2 linked regions of the Saccharothrix espanaensis DSM 44229 genome follow. Each later gene encodes a partner of the first gene's protein in a complex. Links are inferred from orthologs where the notes say so. Each region holds a gene or a part of one and is shown on either strand. Other genes may lie near its edges.

Evidence for each region.
Region 2: sucB (region 1) and BN6_RS36380 share a complex: the UniProt entries of both Bacillus subtilis proteins name them as parts of the 2-oxoglutarate dehydrogenase (OGDH) complex. The link is inferred for Saccharothrix espanaensis DSM 44229 from one-to-one orthologs.

Annotation. Positions count from the first base shown.
Region 1 is NC_019673.1:1,649,937-1,656,879, reverse strand. The notes cover bases 1,982-4,862. They hold sucB (2-oxoglutarate dehydrogenase, E2 component, dihydrolipoamide succinyltransferase), read left to right. Parts: upstream 1,982-2,447; coding sequence 2,448-4,277; downstream 4,278-4,862. Other genes in these bases: BN6_RS07845 (TIGR01777 family oxidoreductase), read left to right, coding at 4,558-4,862; lpdA (dihydrolipoyl dehydrogenase), read left to right, coding at 1,982-2,393. Outside these bases: BN6_RS07865 (leucyl aminopeptidase), read left to right, coding at 1-200; BN6_RS07860 (hypothetical protein), read right to left, coding at 527-847; more of lpdA, read left to right, coding at 1,023-1,981; more of BN6_RS07845, read left to right, coding at 4,863-5,442; BN6_RS07840 (phosphatase PAP2 family protein), read left to right, coding at 5,439-6,080; lipoyl(octanoyl) transferase LipB, read left to right, coding at 6,077-6,820; BN6_RS07830 (serine hydrolase), read left to right, coding at 6,883-6,943. UniProt on the Bacillus subtilis protein: E2 component of the 2-oxoglutarate dehydrogenase (OGDH) complex which catalyzes the second step in the conversion of 2-oxoglutarate to succinyl-CoA and CO(2).
Region 2 is NC_019673.1:8,320,617-8,328,964, forward strand. Bases 1,578-5,863 are described here. They hold BN6_RS36380 (multifunctional oxoglutarate decarboxylase/oxoglutarate dehydrogenase thiamine pyrophosphate-binding subunit/dihydrolipoyllysine-residue succinyltransferase subunit), read left to right. Parts: upstream 1,578-1,955; coding sequence 1,956-5,663; downstream 5,664-5,863. Other genes in these bases: BN6_RS36385 (DUF6104 family protein), read left to right, coding at 5,670-5,852. Outside these bases: BN6_RS36365 (ABC transporter ATP-binding protein), read left to right, coding at 1-176; BN6_RS36370 (SRPBCC family protein), read right to left, coding at 585-1,070; BN6_RS36375 (ArsR/SmtB family transcription factor), read right to left, coding at 1,067-1,429; BN6_RS36390 (O-antigen ligase family protein), read left to right, coding at 6,242-7,483; BN6_RS36395 (hypothetical protein), read left to right, coding at 7,480-7,929; fxsT (FxSxx-COOH system tetratricopeptide repeat protein), read right to left, coding at 8,060-8,348. UniProt on the Bacillus subtilis protein: E1 component of the 2-oxoglutarate dehydrogenase (OGDH) complex which catalyzes the decarboxylation of 2-oxoglutarate, the first step in the conversion of 2-oxoglutarate to succinyl-CoA and CO(2).

The sequences.
Region 1 (6,943 bases):
GGCACCGGTTCGGCGGGATGCTCGTGGCCGGGATCTTCCTGCGCGAGTTCGTCGCCGACGGTGTGCCGTGGGCGCACGTCGACATCGCGGGCCCGTCGTTCCACAACGGCGCGCCCCACGGGTACACCACCAAGGGCGGCACCGGCGTTCCGGTCCGCACGCTCGCCGCCGTCCTCGCGGACATCGCCGCGAACGGCTGATACACCTTTTTCCCACCACGAAGGGGCCCCCGCCGCGGGCCCCTTCGTGCTTTCCCTCTTCTGCGTCACGCCGGCCCCCTGCCGGCAGGGGGCCGGCGTCCGGGAAAACCTCGTGGAAGCCGCCCGAACAGCCGTCGGCATCTACACCGAAACGTTCCCGGTCACCGCTTCGGCCTTTTCCGAGCCGACCCTGCCGGCCGCGCACAACGAACTTCTCCGACACCGCGGCGCGTGCCACTACGACGTTTTTCTGGGCTTGTCAACCACGTGGCCGGCCGACCCGCACAAAATCGTCGACGCACTCCGGTCCGACCTGCCGGGCCGACTCAGCCGTTCTGGTTCTTGCGCCGCGAGTACTCGCGCATCCGCTTCGGGTAGCCCACGATGCCCGCGTCGTAGATCGGGATGCCCAGCTTCTTCGCCAGCTTCTTCGCGCCGTCGGCACCGTCGATGCGCCGCCGCGTCCACTCGCCGTCGTGCGCGACCAGCACTACCGTGGTTTCCGTCACGGTGGTCTTGGGCTCGACGTACGCCTCGACCCCGCGCCGCTCGGCCGCCCACTGCTCCAGGTGCCCGGTGTCCGAGGACGTGGACGACCGCAGCACGCCGGGGCGCTGCTTCCTGCGAAAACGGTCGAACAGGCCCACCGGGCCACCTCCTGACGGGACTCCTGCGGACCATGGTGCCGGCGTCCGTGTGAAGGTGTGGGCAAATCCTCCCAAGAGGACACCGCGTCGCCGTCCTCCGCGAAGTAGTGACAAGATGGCAATCACCCGCGCGCACCCGCGCGATGTAAGGCAACAAGCCCTCCAGGGAGATCCCGTGACCGACACCTCCGCCGACCTTGTGATCCTCGGTGGCGGCTCGGGCGGCTACGCCTGCGCGTTCCGCGCGGCCGAGCTCGGCCTGTCCGTCGTCCTGGTCGAGAAGGACAAGCTGGGCGGCACCTGCCTGCACCGGGGCTGCATCCCGACCAAGGCGCTGCTGCACGCGGCGGAGGTCGCGGACAACGCCCGCGAAGGCGACCAGTTCGGCGTGAAGTCCTCCCTGGAGGGCATCGACATGGCCGGCGTGAACTCCTACAAGGACGGTGTGGTCAGCCGCCTGTACAAGGGGCTTCAGGGCCTGGCGAAGGCGAACAAGGTCACCCTCGTGGAGGGCGCGGGCACGTTCGTCGGCCCGAACACCGTCGAGGTGGGCGGCGACCGGTACACCGGCAAGAACGTCGTGCTGGCCACCGGTTCCTACGCGCGCAGCCTGCCCGGCCTGGAGATCGGCGGCCGGATCATCACCAGCGACCAGGCGCTGAACCTGGACTACGTGCCGGAGAAGGTCGTCGTGCTCGGCGGCGGCGTGATCGGCGTGGAGTTCGCCAGCGTGTGGGCCTCGTTCGGCGCGGACGTGACCATCGTGGAGGCGCTGCCCCGCCTGGTCCCCGCCGAGGACGAGTACGCCTCCAAGCAGCTCGAACGCGCGTTCCGCCGGCGCGGCATCAAGTTCAAGACCGGCGTCAGGTTCACCGGCGCGACCCAGACCGACACGACCGTGTCGGTGAAGCTGGAGTCCGGCGACGTGCTCGACGCCGACGTGCTGCTGGTCGCCGTCGGCCGCGGCCCGAACACCGCAGGCCACGGCTACGAGGAAGCCGGCGTCACGATCGAGCGCGGCTTCGTCATCACCGACGAGCGGCTGCGCACGAACCTGCCCGACGTGTACGCCGTCGGCGACATCGTGCCCGGCCTCCAGCTCGCGCACCGCGGCTTCCAGCAGGGGATCTTCGTCGCGGAGGAGATCGCCGGGCAGAACCCGAAGGTCATCGACGAGGCCGGCATCCCGCGGGTGACCTACTGCAAGCCCGAGGTCGCCTCGGTGGGTCTGACCGAGGCAGCGGCCAAGGAGAAGTACGGTTCGGTGGAGACGTTCGTCTACGACCTCGCGGGCAACGGCAAGTCGCAGATCCTCAAGACCGCCGGCGGCGTCAAGCTGGTCAAGGCGCCGGACGGCCCGGTGGTCGGCGTCACCATGGTCGGCGAGCGGGTCGGCGAGCTGATCGGTGAAGCCCAGCTGATCTACAGCTGGGAGGCCTACCCCGAGGACGTGGCTCCGCTGATCCACGCCCACCCGACCCAGACAGAAGCCCTCGGCGAGGCCTTCCTCGCCCTGGCCGGCAAGCCGCTGCACGTGCACGGCTGACCGTCGCACCCCAGTCAGCCGATCCCCGACCCACGCACGAGGAGTCAGCGAACGATGGCCTTCTCCGTCCAAATGCCCGCACTCGGCGAAAGCGTCACCGAGGGCACGGTCACCCGCTGGTTGAAGCAGGAGGGTGACCGCGTCGAGGTCGACGAGCCGTTGCTGGAGGTGTCCACCGACAAGGTCGACACCGAGATCCCGTCGCCGGCGGCGGGTGTGCTCCAGAAGATCGTCGCCCAGGAGGACGAGACCGTCGAGGTCGGCGCGGAGCTCGCCGTCATCGGCGACGGCGACGCGGCCCCGGCCCAGGAGTCCGCACCCGAGCCGCAGGCCGCCCCGGAGCCCGAGGCCCCGGCCGAGCAGGCCCCGGCGCAGGAGCAGGCACCCGCCCAGCAGTCCGCACCCCAGCAGTCGGGGCAGCAGGAATCCGCGCCCCAGCAGTCCGGGCAGCAGGAGTCCGGTGCCGCCGAAGGCACCCCGGTGACCATGCCGGCGCTCGGCGAGAGCGTCACCGAGGGCACCGTGACCCGCTGGCTCAAGCAGGTCGGCGACCCGGTCGAGGTCGACGAGCCGCTGCTGGAGGTGTCCACCGACAAGGTCGACACCGAGATCCCGTCGCCGGTCGCCGGCACCCTGCTGGAGATCACCGCGGGCGAGGACGAGACCGTCGAGGTCGGCGGCCAGCTCGCGGTCGTCGGCTCGGGCTCCCCCGCGCCGGCCGCCCCGAAGCACGCGCAGCAGGACCCGAAGCCCGCCGAGCAGGCACCGGCCCAGTCCGCGCCCGCCGAGGAGGCCCCCAAGCCCGCGCAGCAGGCCCCGGCCCAGCCCGCGCAGACCCAGCCGCAGCCGACGCAGGCCCAGCCGGCCAAGTCCGAGCCCGCGAAGTCCGAGCCCGCGAAGTCCGAGCCCGCCCAGGCCGAGCCCGCCGCGTCGGACGACGCCAACGGCGCGCCGTACGTGACGCCGCTGGTCCGCAAGCTGGCCTCGGAGAACGGCATCGACCTGGGGTCCCTCAAGGGCACCGGCGTCGGCGGTCGGATCCGCAAGCAGGACGTGCTGGCCGCCGTCGAGGCCGCCAAGGCCCCGGCTCCCGCGCCGGCCGCCGCGGCACCCTCGGCCCCGGCGCAGCGGGTCGCGACCGCGCCCGCGGACACCAGCGGCAAGCGCGGCACCGTGCAGAAGCTGCCCCGCCTGCGGCAGATCGTGGCGCAGCGGACCCGCGAGTCGCTCCAGGTGTCGGCGCAGCTCACCCAGGTGTTCGAGGTGGACGTCACCAAGATCGCCCGGCTGCGCAACCGCGCCAAGGCGGCGTTCGAGCAGCGCGAGGGCACCAAGCTCACGTTCCTGCCGTTCTTCGCGAAGGCCGCCGTCGAAGCGCTCAAGCAGCACCCGGTGCTCAACGCGTCGATCGACGAGGAGAAGAAGGAGGTCGTGTACCACGGTGCCGAGCACCTGGGTATCGCGATCGACACCGAGCGCGGCCTGCTCAACGCCGTGATCGCGAACGCGGGCGACCTCAACCTGGCCGGACTGTCGCACAAGATCGGCGACCTCGCCGCACGGGCGCGCAGCAACAAGCTGACCCCGGACGAGCTGACCGGCGGCACGTTCTCGCTGACCAACCTGGGCAGCAACGGCGCGCTGTTCGACACCCCGATCATCCAGCAGCCGCAGGTCGGCATCCTGGGTGTCGGCGTGGTCAAGAAGCGCGCGGTGGTGATCACCGACGAGAACGGTGACGACACCATCGCGATCCGCTCGATGGCCTACCTGGCCCTCACCTACGACCACCGCCTGGTGGACGGCGCGGACGCGGGCCGCTTCCTCACCACGGTCAAGAACCGCCTCGAAGAGGGCTCGTTCGAGGCCGACCTCGGCCTCTAGCCCCCGCCACCGAAGCCGAAGCCGAAGCCGCCCCGGGACCACCTCCAGGGGCGGCTTCGGCCATTCCACGCCCACGCTCCCCCGTCGCACGCCCTGACTCCGCCCGTCGCACGCCCAAGCTCCGGCCGTTCCACGCCCACGCTCCGCCCGCCTCAAGCCCCCGCACCGGCCGGTCCGCGTCACGGTTGCGAACCAGCCGAGGGACGCCGCCGGCCGCAGTGGTGGGCGCTACACCGGGGCCACTGTGCACCAGGCCGGTCACTGCGAGACGATCATCCCCATGCGGGTAGTCGTCGCGGGTTCGTCCGGTTTCATCGGCACCAGTCTGGTAGCCGCGTTGCGCGGCGCGGAGCACGAGGTCGTCCGGCTGGTCCGCCGCCGCCCCACCGCGCCCGACGAGCGCGGCTGGGATCCGCCCGCCGGGCACCTCGACCCCGGCGCGCTCGACGGCGCGGACGCGGTGGTCAACCTGTGCGGCGCCGGGGTGGCGGACAAGCGCTGGGACCACGCCCGCAAGCAGGTGCTGCTGGACTCCCGAACCGTGCCCACCGAGGTGCTGGCGGCGGCGGTGGTCGAGCACGGCGTGCCGACCCTGGTGAACGCGAGCGCGGTCGGCTACTACGGCGACACCGGCGACGAGGTGGTGGACGAGTCCACGCCGTCGGGCACCGGGTTCCTGGCCGACATGTGCCGGCAGTGGGAGGCGGCCACCGGGGCGGCGGCGTCCCGGCGGGTGGTGCGGCTGCGCACCGGCCTGGTGATCAGCCCGGCCGGCGGGCTGTTCGGCAAGGTCAAACCGCTGTTCCAGTTCTTCCTGGGCGGGCGGCTCGGCGACGGCCGGCAGTACATGCCGTGGATCTCGCTGGACGACGCGATCTCGGCGATCCAGTTCGTGCTGGAGCACGACACCGTCGAGGGCCCGGTGAACCTGACCGCGCCGAGCCCGGTGACCAACGCCGAGTTCACCCGCACGGTCGGTCACGCGCTGCGCCGGCCGACGCCGTGGGTGGTGCCCGGGTTCGCGCTCAAGGCGGTGCTCGGCGGGATCGCCGAGGAGGGCGTCCTGGCGGGCCAGCGCGCGGTGCCGAAGGCGTTGGAGCGCCACGGCTTCCACTTCCTGCACCCGGCGTTGGGCGCGGCGGTGGCGGCGGCCGTCGCCGGATGACCGGCAGCCCGCGCGCGGTGCTCTGCGCGATCGGCGTGGCCCTGGTGCTGGCGTCGGTCGCGCTCGGGATCGCGGTGCGCGGCGGCCCGGCGGGACCGGACGTCGCGCTGCGCGACCGGGCCCGTGAGCTGGGGCCGTTGTTCGTGCAGGCGGCGGACGTGGTCAGCTTCCTGCTCAGCCCCGGCATGGCCGTGATCACGGTGGTGTCGCTGGGGTTGCGCGCGATCCTCGCCCGCGAGCTGCTGGTGTTCAAGGCCGCGGTCTTGCTCGGCGTCGCGTGGTGCACGATCCTGCTCCGGTTCGGGTACGACCGGGTGCGGCCGGTCGTGTTCGACCTGCCGTCCTACCCGAGCGGGCACGTGACGGCGGTGACCGCGGTGGCGTTCACCGGGGTCGTGCTGTGCGCCCACCTCGCCCGCCGCCACCTGCGCAAAGCCGTGCTGCTGGCGGTCGTCGCAGTGGTCCTCACGGCGGCCAGCCGGGTGGCGCTGACGATGCACTGGTTCACCGACACGGTGGGCGCGGCGCTGGCCACGACGGGCGTCGGGCTGCTCGCGGCCCTGGTGCTCCGGCTGCTGCCCTGGCCCGGCGGCCCTCGCCCCGCGGGCCCCGCCGGCAGGCGTAGGGTCGAGCCGTGAGCAGTCCCGAACTCTCCTGCCGCACCTCGACGGATCCGATCGACGTGCGCGAGCTGGGCACCATCGACTACCTGGCCGCGTGGGACCTGCAGCGCGAGCTGAACGACGCCCGCGCGGACGGCGACATCGGCGACACGATGCTGCTGCTGGAGCACCCCGAGGTCTACACCTGCGGTCGGCGCACCGAGGACGAGGAGCGCCCGCGCGGCGGCGACATCCCGGTGATCGACGTCGACCGCGGCGGCAAGATCACCTGGCACGGCCCCGGCCAGCTGGTCGGCTACCCGATCATCGGGCTGGCCGAGCCGATGGACGTGGTGCAGTACGTGCGCCGCCTGGAGCAGGCGCTGATCCACGTGTGCGACCAGCTCGGCGTGCGCACCGGCCGGGTCGAGGGCCGCAGCGGCGTGTGGATCGCGGCGGACGACCGGGGCGTGGAGCGCAAGATCGCGGCGATCGGCATCCGGGTGCAGCGCGGCGTGACCATGCACGGCTTCGAGATCAACTGCAACGCGGACCTGGCCGGGTTCGGCGCGATCATCCCGTGCGGCATCCGGGACGCGGGCGTCGCGTCGCTGTCCGGCGAGCTGGACCGCGACGTCACGGTGGACGAGGTGCGCCCGCTGGCCCGCCAGGCGGTGATCGACGCGCTCAACGGCGACCTGCCGTTGACCGAGCGCACGCTCATCCGTGAACAACCGGTCGCCGCCGGCGTCACGTTCGCGGTGCGAACCCCCTGACAAGCCCGAATCGCCCCCTCTAGTATTCCGGAATTACGGACTACCAGAGGGGAGATCTCGTCGTGCTCCTGACTCGACGGCACCTGCTCTCCGCCTGTGGTGTGGCGGGCGGCACCCTGCTGC
Region 2 (8,348 bases), 6.7 Mb from region 1 along the record:
CCACCGCCGCCAGAGCGGACCGGATCGTTGTCCTGTCCGACGGCCGGATAGCGGAACAGGGCACCCACACCGCCCTCCTGGCCGCCGGCGGCCACTACGCCCGCCTCTGGTCCCACAGCACCGGCACCCCTCACCTCACCAACACCCCACCCACTGACCACCCCACCGGCCACTGACCACCGACACCCCGCCCCGCCTCGCCTCGCCCCGCCTCGCCCCGCCCCGCCCCGCCTCTCCCCGCCTCGCAGTGGCGACGACGAGCGCCAGCGCAGCGGTACACGGCGGTGCCCGACACGGCGGTGCCCGACACGTTCGGGTGGCTGCGCGACGCGTGGCCGGCGAGGGCGGTCCGCAGTGTCCGCGCCCGCAGCTCCGATCACCCGCCACACCCAGGTCGGCCGCTCCCGTCCGGCTTCACCCGCCACAACCAGGACGGGCCGTTCGCACTCGGCTTCACCCGCTGCGGCCCGGGGCACCTGCCCGACCCACCAGGCACCAGGCGGCAGACGGCGGGCGGTGGCGGGTGTTCGGGGCGTGCCGCTCGGCCCGGGGCGCATGGCGTCCGGGCCGGAGCGGTGCCGGGGTTACAGGTCGGCCAGGAGTTCGTCGAGCTGCTCGTAGCCCTCGATGACGCCGCTGCTCATGCCGCTCGCCGCGGCCATGTCCCGTGCCTCGACCGACTCGAACACGCTCAGGCCGCGCAGGCGGGTCCGGCCGTCGCCCAGGTCCTCGAAGGTCAGGGTCTCCAGGCACACGCCGTCCGGGTAGCCCTCGAACGTGAACGTCTGCACGATCCGCTCACCGGGCCGGACCTCGTGGAACGAGCCGTAGAACTTGTACTCGCCGTTGTCGTCGCGGTGCACGTACCGGTAGCCGCCGCCGGTCTCGGCGTCCCAGCGGAGGACGTCCATCGTCAACCTGCGCGGGCCGAGCCACTTCTTGACCAGCTCCGGCTCGACGTGCGCCCGGAACACCGCCTCGCGGGGCGCGTCGAACTCGCGGACGATCTCGATCGTGGGCAGCGCGGGGTCGGCCGCGATGGTGACCTCGTGGTGCGTGGTGGCGCTCATGACGCTTCTCCTTCGTTCCGGGTCTGCTGGTCGTCTTCGGTGGCGAGTTCGGCGAGCACGGCGTCCAGTCGCCGGTACCGCTGCTCGGCCTCCCGCCGGTATCGCTCGATCCACTTGGTCATCAGGTCGAACACCTCCGCTTCCAGGTGCACGGGCCTTCGCTGGGCCTCTCGACTCCTGCTGACCAACCCGGCGTCCTCCAGCACCTTGAGGTGCTTGGAGACCGCCTGCACGGTCACGCTGTAGGGCTCGGCCAGCTCGTTGACCGTCGCGTCCGCGACCGCCAGCCGAGCCACCATGTCCCGCCGTGTGGGGTCCGCCAACGCCGCGAACACCCGCGAAAGCCGGTCCTCCACCACTGTCTCCTTACTCAACCTTGCGGTTGAACAAACCTTAGAACTCAACCGCCAGGTTTGTCAACCAGATCGTTGAACATACGGGTGCGGTCACTGCAAGCGCACGACCCGTCGCACTACGACAAGACCGTGGGCCGTCCTCGTCAGCCTGCCCACGGCGTCCCCAGAACCGCCTGCGGTCGACGTGCCCGAGGTCACCTCCGAGTACCGTGGACGTCCCCCGGTCGGCTGACCTCCTGGCCGCCCGGCCGGCAATCAGGGAGACTGGTCACGACCCCGCGAGCCTCGTCGGCGCGTGGGCTCCCGTACTGCGCACGGGGCGTGCCGAGCCTGTCGGAACACGGCGGACCTGCGTCAACACCTCAAGGGCAGCTCAAGCGGCCGGCACTCGATCGATGTCCGGATCGATCCTGTGATCGAGCCCTCGTTGCCCGGCCCCTCCTGTGTATGAAGTGCACCAGACGGGGGACTAGCCTGACCATGAGTGAGTCATTACCAAGAGCGAGATGGATAGAGGCGAGCGCCAGCCGTGTCCAGCAGCAGTCCGGCTTCACAGTTCGGCCCCAATGAGTGGCTGGTCGAGGAGATGTACGAGCAGTTCCTCTCCGACCCGTCGTCGGTAGACCCGGCCTGGCACGACTTCTTCGCCGACTACAAGTCGACGCAGCGGTCCGGCAACGGGACCGCGGCGGCAGCGGAGAGCGGCTCGTCGACCACCAGCGCTCCGGCCGCGCCGACGGCCACCGCCACCAAGCAGCCACCCGCGGCGAAGCCGGCCGCGAAGCCCGCGACCACGCCGCCGGCCGCGCCCGCCGCGAAGCCGGCGACGCTGCCGACCACGACGGGCAAGCCCGCCCCCGCGCAGGCCGCCAAGGCCGCGCCGGTGCAGCCGGCCGCCGGCCAGGAGCAGAAGCAGCTCCGCGGTGCCGCCGCCGCGATCGCGAAGAACATGGAGCTCTCGCTCACCGTTCCGACCGCGACCAGCGTGCGCGCCGTGCCGGCGAAGCTGCTGGCGGACAACCGGATCGTGATCAACAACCACCTCAAGCGCACCCGCGGTGGGAAGGTCTCCTTCACCCACCTGATCGGCTACGCGGTGGTCCGGGCGCTACAGGCGTACCCGAACATGAACCGGCACTTCGCCGAGGTCGACGGCAAGCCGTTCGTGGTCACGCCCGAGCACGTCAACTTCGGCCTGGCGATCGACCTGCCCGGCAAGGACGGCAGCCGCACGCTGGTCGTCGCGTCGGTCAAGGGCTGCGAGAACATGACGTTCACGCAGTTCTGGCAGGCCTACGAGGACCTGATCCGCAAGGCCCGCGGCGGCTCGCTGACCACCGAGGACTTCTCCGGCACGACGATCTCGCTGACCAACCCGGGCACGATCGGCACGAACCACTCGGTGCCGCGGCTGACCGCGGGGCAAGGCGCGATCATCGGCGTCGGCGCGATGGAGTACCCCGCGCACTTCCAGGGCACCAGCGAGCAGGCCCTGGTCGAGATGGGCGTCAGCAAGATCATCACGCTGACCTCCACCTACGACCACCGGATCATCCAGGGCGCCGAGTCCGGCGAGTTCCTCAAGCGGATCCACCAGCTCCTGCTCGGCGAGGACGGCTTCTACGACGACGTCTTCACGTCGCTGCGGCTGCCGTACGAGCCGATCCGCTGGGTCGCCGACATCCCCGAGGGCGCGGTCGACAAGACCGCCCGGGTGATCGAGCTGATCGACGCGTTCCGCACCCGCGGCCACCTGATGGCCGACACCGACCCGCTGAACTACCGCCAGCGCAGCCACCGCGACCTGGACGTGCTCTCGCACGGCCTGACGCTGTGGGACCTGGACCGGGAGTTCCCGGTCGGCGGGTTCGGCGGCCAGGAGCGGATGCGGCTGCGGGACATCCTGGGCGTGCTGCGCAACTCGTACTGCCGCACGGTCGGCGTCGAGTACATGCACATCCTCGACCCCGAGGAGCGCCTCTGGATCCAGGAGCGCGTCGAGGTGCCGCACGAGAAGCCGCCGGCGACCGTGCAGAAGTACATCCTCTCCAAGCTCAACGCGGCCGAGGCGTTCGAGACGTTCCTCCAGACCAAGTACGTCGGCCAGAAGCGGTTCTCGCTGGAAGGCGGCGAGACCGTCATCCCGCTGCTGGACGCGGTGCTGGACAAGGCCGCCGAGCACGAGCTGGACGAGGTCGTCATCGGCATGCCGCACCGCGGCCGGCTCAACGTGCTGGCCAACATCGTCGGCAAGCCGATCTCGCAGATCTTCCGCGAGTTCGAGGGCAACCTCGACCCCGGCCAGGCGCACGGCTCCGGTGACGTCAAGTACCACCTGGGCGCCGAGGGCAAGTACTTCCGGATGTTCGGCGACGGCGAGACCAAGGTGTCGCTGACCGCGAACCCGTCGCACCTGGAGGCCGTGGACCCGGTGCTGGAGGGCATCGTCCGGGCCAAGCAGGACGCGCTGGACATGGGCGGCGAGGGCTTCACCGTGCTGCCGGTCGCGATGCACGGCGACGCCGCGTTCGCGGGCCAGGGCGTGGTCGCCGAGACGCTGAACCTGGCGCTGGTGCGCGGTTACCGCACCGGCGGCACGGTGCACGTCGTGGTGAACAACCAGGTCGGCTTCACCACCGCGCCGGAGAACTCGCGCTCCTCGAAGTACTCGACCGACGTCGCGAAGATGATCGGCGCGCCGGTCTTCCACGTCAACGGCGACGACCCGGAGGCGTGCTACTGGGTCGCGAAGCTGGCCGTGGACTACCGGCAGGCGTTCAACAAGGACGTCGTCATCGACATGGTCTGCTACCGCCGCCGGGGCCACAACGAGGGCGACGACCCCTCGATGACCCAGCCGGCGATGTACGACGTGATCGACACCAAGCGCTCGGTGCGCAAGACCTACACCGAGTCGCTGATCGGTCGCGGCGACATCTCGGTGGAGGAGGCCGAGAAGGCCCTCCAGGACTTCTCCTCGCAGCTGGAGCACGTCTTCAACGAGGTGCGCGAGCTGGAGAAGCACCCGGCGAAGATGTCGCCGTCGATCGAGCAGGAGCAGCAGGTCCCGGCCAAGCTGCCCACCGGCATCGACCGCTCGGTGATCGAGCGGATCGCCGACGCGCACGTCAACCTGCCTGAGGGCTTCACCCCGCACCCGAGGGTCAAGCCGGTGCTGGAGCGGCGCGCCAAGATGGCCCGCGAGGGCGGCATCGACTGGGCGTTCGCCGAGCTGCTCGCGTTCGGGTCGCTGGTGCTGGAGGGCCGCACGGTCCGCCTGGCGGGCCAGGACTCGCGGCGCGGCACGTTCGTGCAGCGGCACGCCACGCTGGTGGACCGCAAGCGGTCCGAGGAGTACACGCCGCTGCAGAACCTGTCCGACGAGCAGGGCAAGTTCATGGTCTACGACTCGGTGCTCTCCGAGTTCGCGGCGCTGGGCTTCGAGTACGGCTACTCGGTGGCCAACCCGGACGCGCTGGTGCTGTGGGAGGCGCAGTTCGGCGACTTCGTCAACGGCGCGCAGCCGATCATCGACGAGTTCATCTCCTCCGGTGAGGCGAAGTGGGGCCAGGTCTCCGACGTCGTGCTGCTGCTGCCGCACGGCCACGAGGGCCAGGGCCCGGACCACACGTCGGGCCGCATCGAGCGCTTCCTCCAGCTGTGCGCGGAGGGCTCGATGACCATCGCGGTGCCCTCGACGCCGGCGAACTACTTCCACCTGCTGCGCCGGCACGCCCTCGACGGGGTGAACCGCCCGCTGGTGGTGTTCACGCCCAAGTCGATGCTGCGCCTGAAGTCGGCGACGTCGCCGGTCGAGCCGTTCGTCGAGGAGCGCTTCCACTCGGTGATCGACGACCCGACGAAGCCGGACCCGCAGGGCGTCACGAAGATCGTGCTGTGCAGCGGCAAGGTGTACTACGAGCTGGCCGCCGAGCAGGAGAAGCAGGGCCGCAAGGACACCGCCGTGGTCCGGGTGGAGCAGCTCTACCCGGTGCCGGCCCGGAAGCTGACCGAGGCGCTGGAGCGCTACCCGAACGCGACCGAGGTGCGCTGGGTGCAGGAGGAGCCGGCGAACCAGGGTGCCTGGCCGTTCTTCGGCCTGGCGCTGCCGGAGCTGCTGCCGAGCCGGTTCGCGATCAAGCGCGTCTCGCGCCGCCCGATGGCCGCCCCGTCCGCGGGGTCGTCGAAGGTGCACGAGGTCGAGCAGCGCGAGCTGATCGCGAAGGCGTTCGAGTAGGCCGCGATGTACTTCACCGACCGCGGCATCGAGGAGCTGGAGGCCCGCCGGGGCGAGGAGGAAGTGAGCCTCGCCTGGCTGGCCGACAAGCTGCGCGCCTTCGTGGACGCGAACCCGGAGTTCGAGACGCCGATCGAACGCCTGGCCACCTACCTGGCCCGGGACGACGAAGACGACCCCGAGGACTGATCGAGTCCTGACGAACGCCCCCGCGACCTGGTCGCGGGGGCGTTCGTCGTCTCAACGGCCGGAGCGCGCCGGCGCGGCACTCACCGTCACGTGCACGACCGGACGGCACTCGTTGGCGCGCACACGGCCGGACGGCACTCGTTGCCGGGCACACGACCGGACGGCGCAACGGACGTGGTCCGTGAAGACGCCGGAGCCCGGAGAACCTCTCGGCACGGCGGAGAACCGCACCGCAAAGCCTCGTTCCCCGCGCTCCGCTGCGGTTGAGATCCGCGCAACCCCGCCGGGGAGGGCGGGCACTGGTCTGGGGAGGCCGGTACGTGGGGGGCGTCTTGGCTTCGGGCGGGCGAGTGCGGGCGAGTGACGCCGACGCGGTGCCCTTACACGTCTTGCTGCTGCTTTCCGCCTTGTCCGCGGCGGTCGTCGCGCAGGGCGGGTACTACCTGCCCGGTCGGGTGCTCTCCGCCGTTCTCGCCGGCACCGCCTTGGTCATCGCGTTGCGCGACCGGCCTCGGGACCTCTTCCTCCCACTCGCGTGCGGCGGCCTCGCCGTGTGGGCGTTCCTGCGCGCAGTGGTGGGCGGCGAGCCGTTGTCCGCCGTTCCGACGATCGTCGCGCTCGGGGTGCTCGCCGCCGCTTTCCTTGCGGCGCAACGCACCGACGTGCGGCAGCGGGAACTGTGCGCCAAGGCCGTGATCGGGCTCGGCGCGCTCGCGGCGCTCGCCGGCTGGGCGGCGGTCGTGTGGCGGGTGCCGTCGTGGTCGGTGGTGGCCGACGGGCTGGCACGCGCGGGATCGACCATCACCTACCCCAACGCGGCGGCGGCGTTGTTCGCGGCGCTCGCGGTGGTGGCGATCTCGCTGCCTTCGGCGTGGCACGCGGGCGCGGCGTGCGTGCTGCTGACCGGCCTGGGTGCGACGCTGAGCCGGGCGGGGCTGCTCGCCCTGGTGTCCGGGCTGGTCGCGGCCGGGTTCCTGGCCGGGTGGCGACGGACCGCGCGGCACGCCGCCGGTCCGGTGCTGGGTGCCGTGGTCGCGGTCGGCGCGCTCGTCCCGTCGTTCCCGGTCGCCACCCCGGCCCACCACCTGCTCGCGGTGGGCGGCCTGTTGGCGGGCGTGGGGCTCGCCGCGGGGCTGACCCGGGTCGACGGCCGGGTGCAAGTGATCACCGCCGCGACCGTGCTCGTGGTGGGCGGGGTCGCGCTGGTCGCGCGCGGGAACCTGCTCGGCGACCGGCTGTCGCTGAGTTCCCCGGACCGCGCCGGCGCGACGGACGCCGCGCTGCACCTGATCGCGGCGAACCCGCTGACCGGTGTCGGGCCCGGCCGGGGCTGGTTCGCGTTCGACCGCGACGGCCCGCGCGTCATGCGTTACGCCCACAACGAGTACCTCCAAGTGCTCGTCGAACTGGGCGCCATCGGGTTGGTGCTGCTGGGAGTCCTGCTGTACGCGGTGTTCCGCGCGGCGCGCACGCGGGTCGACGGCCCGTGGGCGGGTGCCGTCGCGGGCGTGCTCGTCCTCGCCGTGCACAGCGGTTTCGACTTCCTGTGGCACCTGCCCGTCACCTTGCTGGCCGCCGGACTGCTCCTCGGCCTCGCCTCACCCCTACCGAAACCCAAGGAGACCCCGTGAAGATGTCGTTCCGCGCGGCGCGCTCGGCCAGGACCATGGCGGTGCTCGCCATCGCCGCGGGTGCCGTCGTGGCGTCCGCGATCCCCGGCAACGCCGACGTGAGCACCCAGTCGCCCTCGGTCGGCGGCATCAGGGTCGAGTCGCCCGCCAAGCTCCAGGCAGGCGGCGCGGCGATCATCGTCCCGGTCACGGCGGTCTGCCAACCCGGGTCCTACGCCTACGTCAACGTCCAGGTCACCCAGCGGGTGGGCAACGCCCTGGCCACCGGCAGCGGCAGCACCCGGATCAACAACTGCACCGGCACCTCCGAGGACGTCCGGATCGCGGTGCACGCCCAGGTGCAGGGCAAGGCGTTCCGCACGGGCGCGGCCTTCGCCTCGGCCACGCTGAACGGCCCGTTCCCCGGCCCGTTCGAGGACTACCGCGAGATCAAGATCGCCGACTGACCCCGACCGGCGGGGCGCCCCACCCGCGCCCCGCCACCGCCGGCCGGCAGGAATCCGGCGGGTGGAGATCAGGGCCGGCAGGGGTCACGTCGGCAGCGATCAGGCCGGCAAGGATCACGTCGGCAGGCGGTCAGGTCGGCGGGGGTTCGACGTCGCAGTCCAGCCGTCGCCCGGCCGCCGCCAGCACGACCTCCGGGTGCCGCGCACCCAGCACTCGCGCCAAGCCGGCGACGGCCTCCTCGGTGCAGTCGCCACCGCCGTCGGCGGCTTCGTCCAACGCGCTGTTGAACGCCGCCGCGACCGTGTGCGGGTGGTCCGCGCCCAGCACCCGGGTCATCCGCTGGACCGTCTCGCGGGACAGCGCGCTCGCGTTGTCGTACTCGCGCTGCGCGGCCAGGTCCCCGCTGATGTTCATGGCG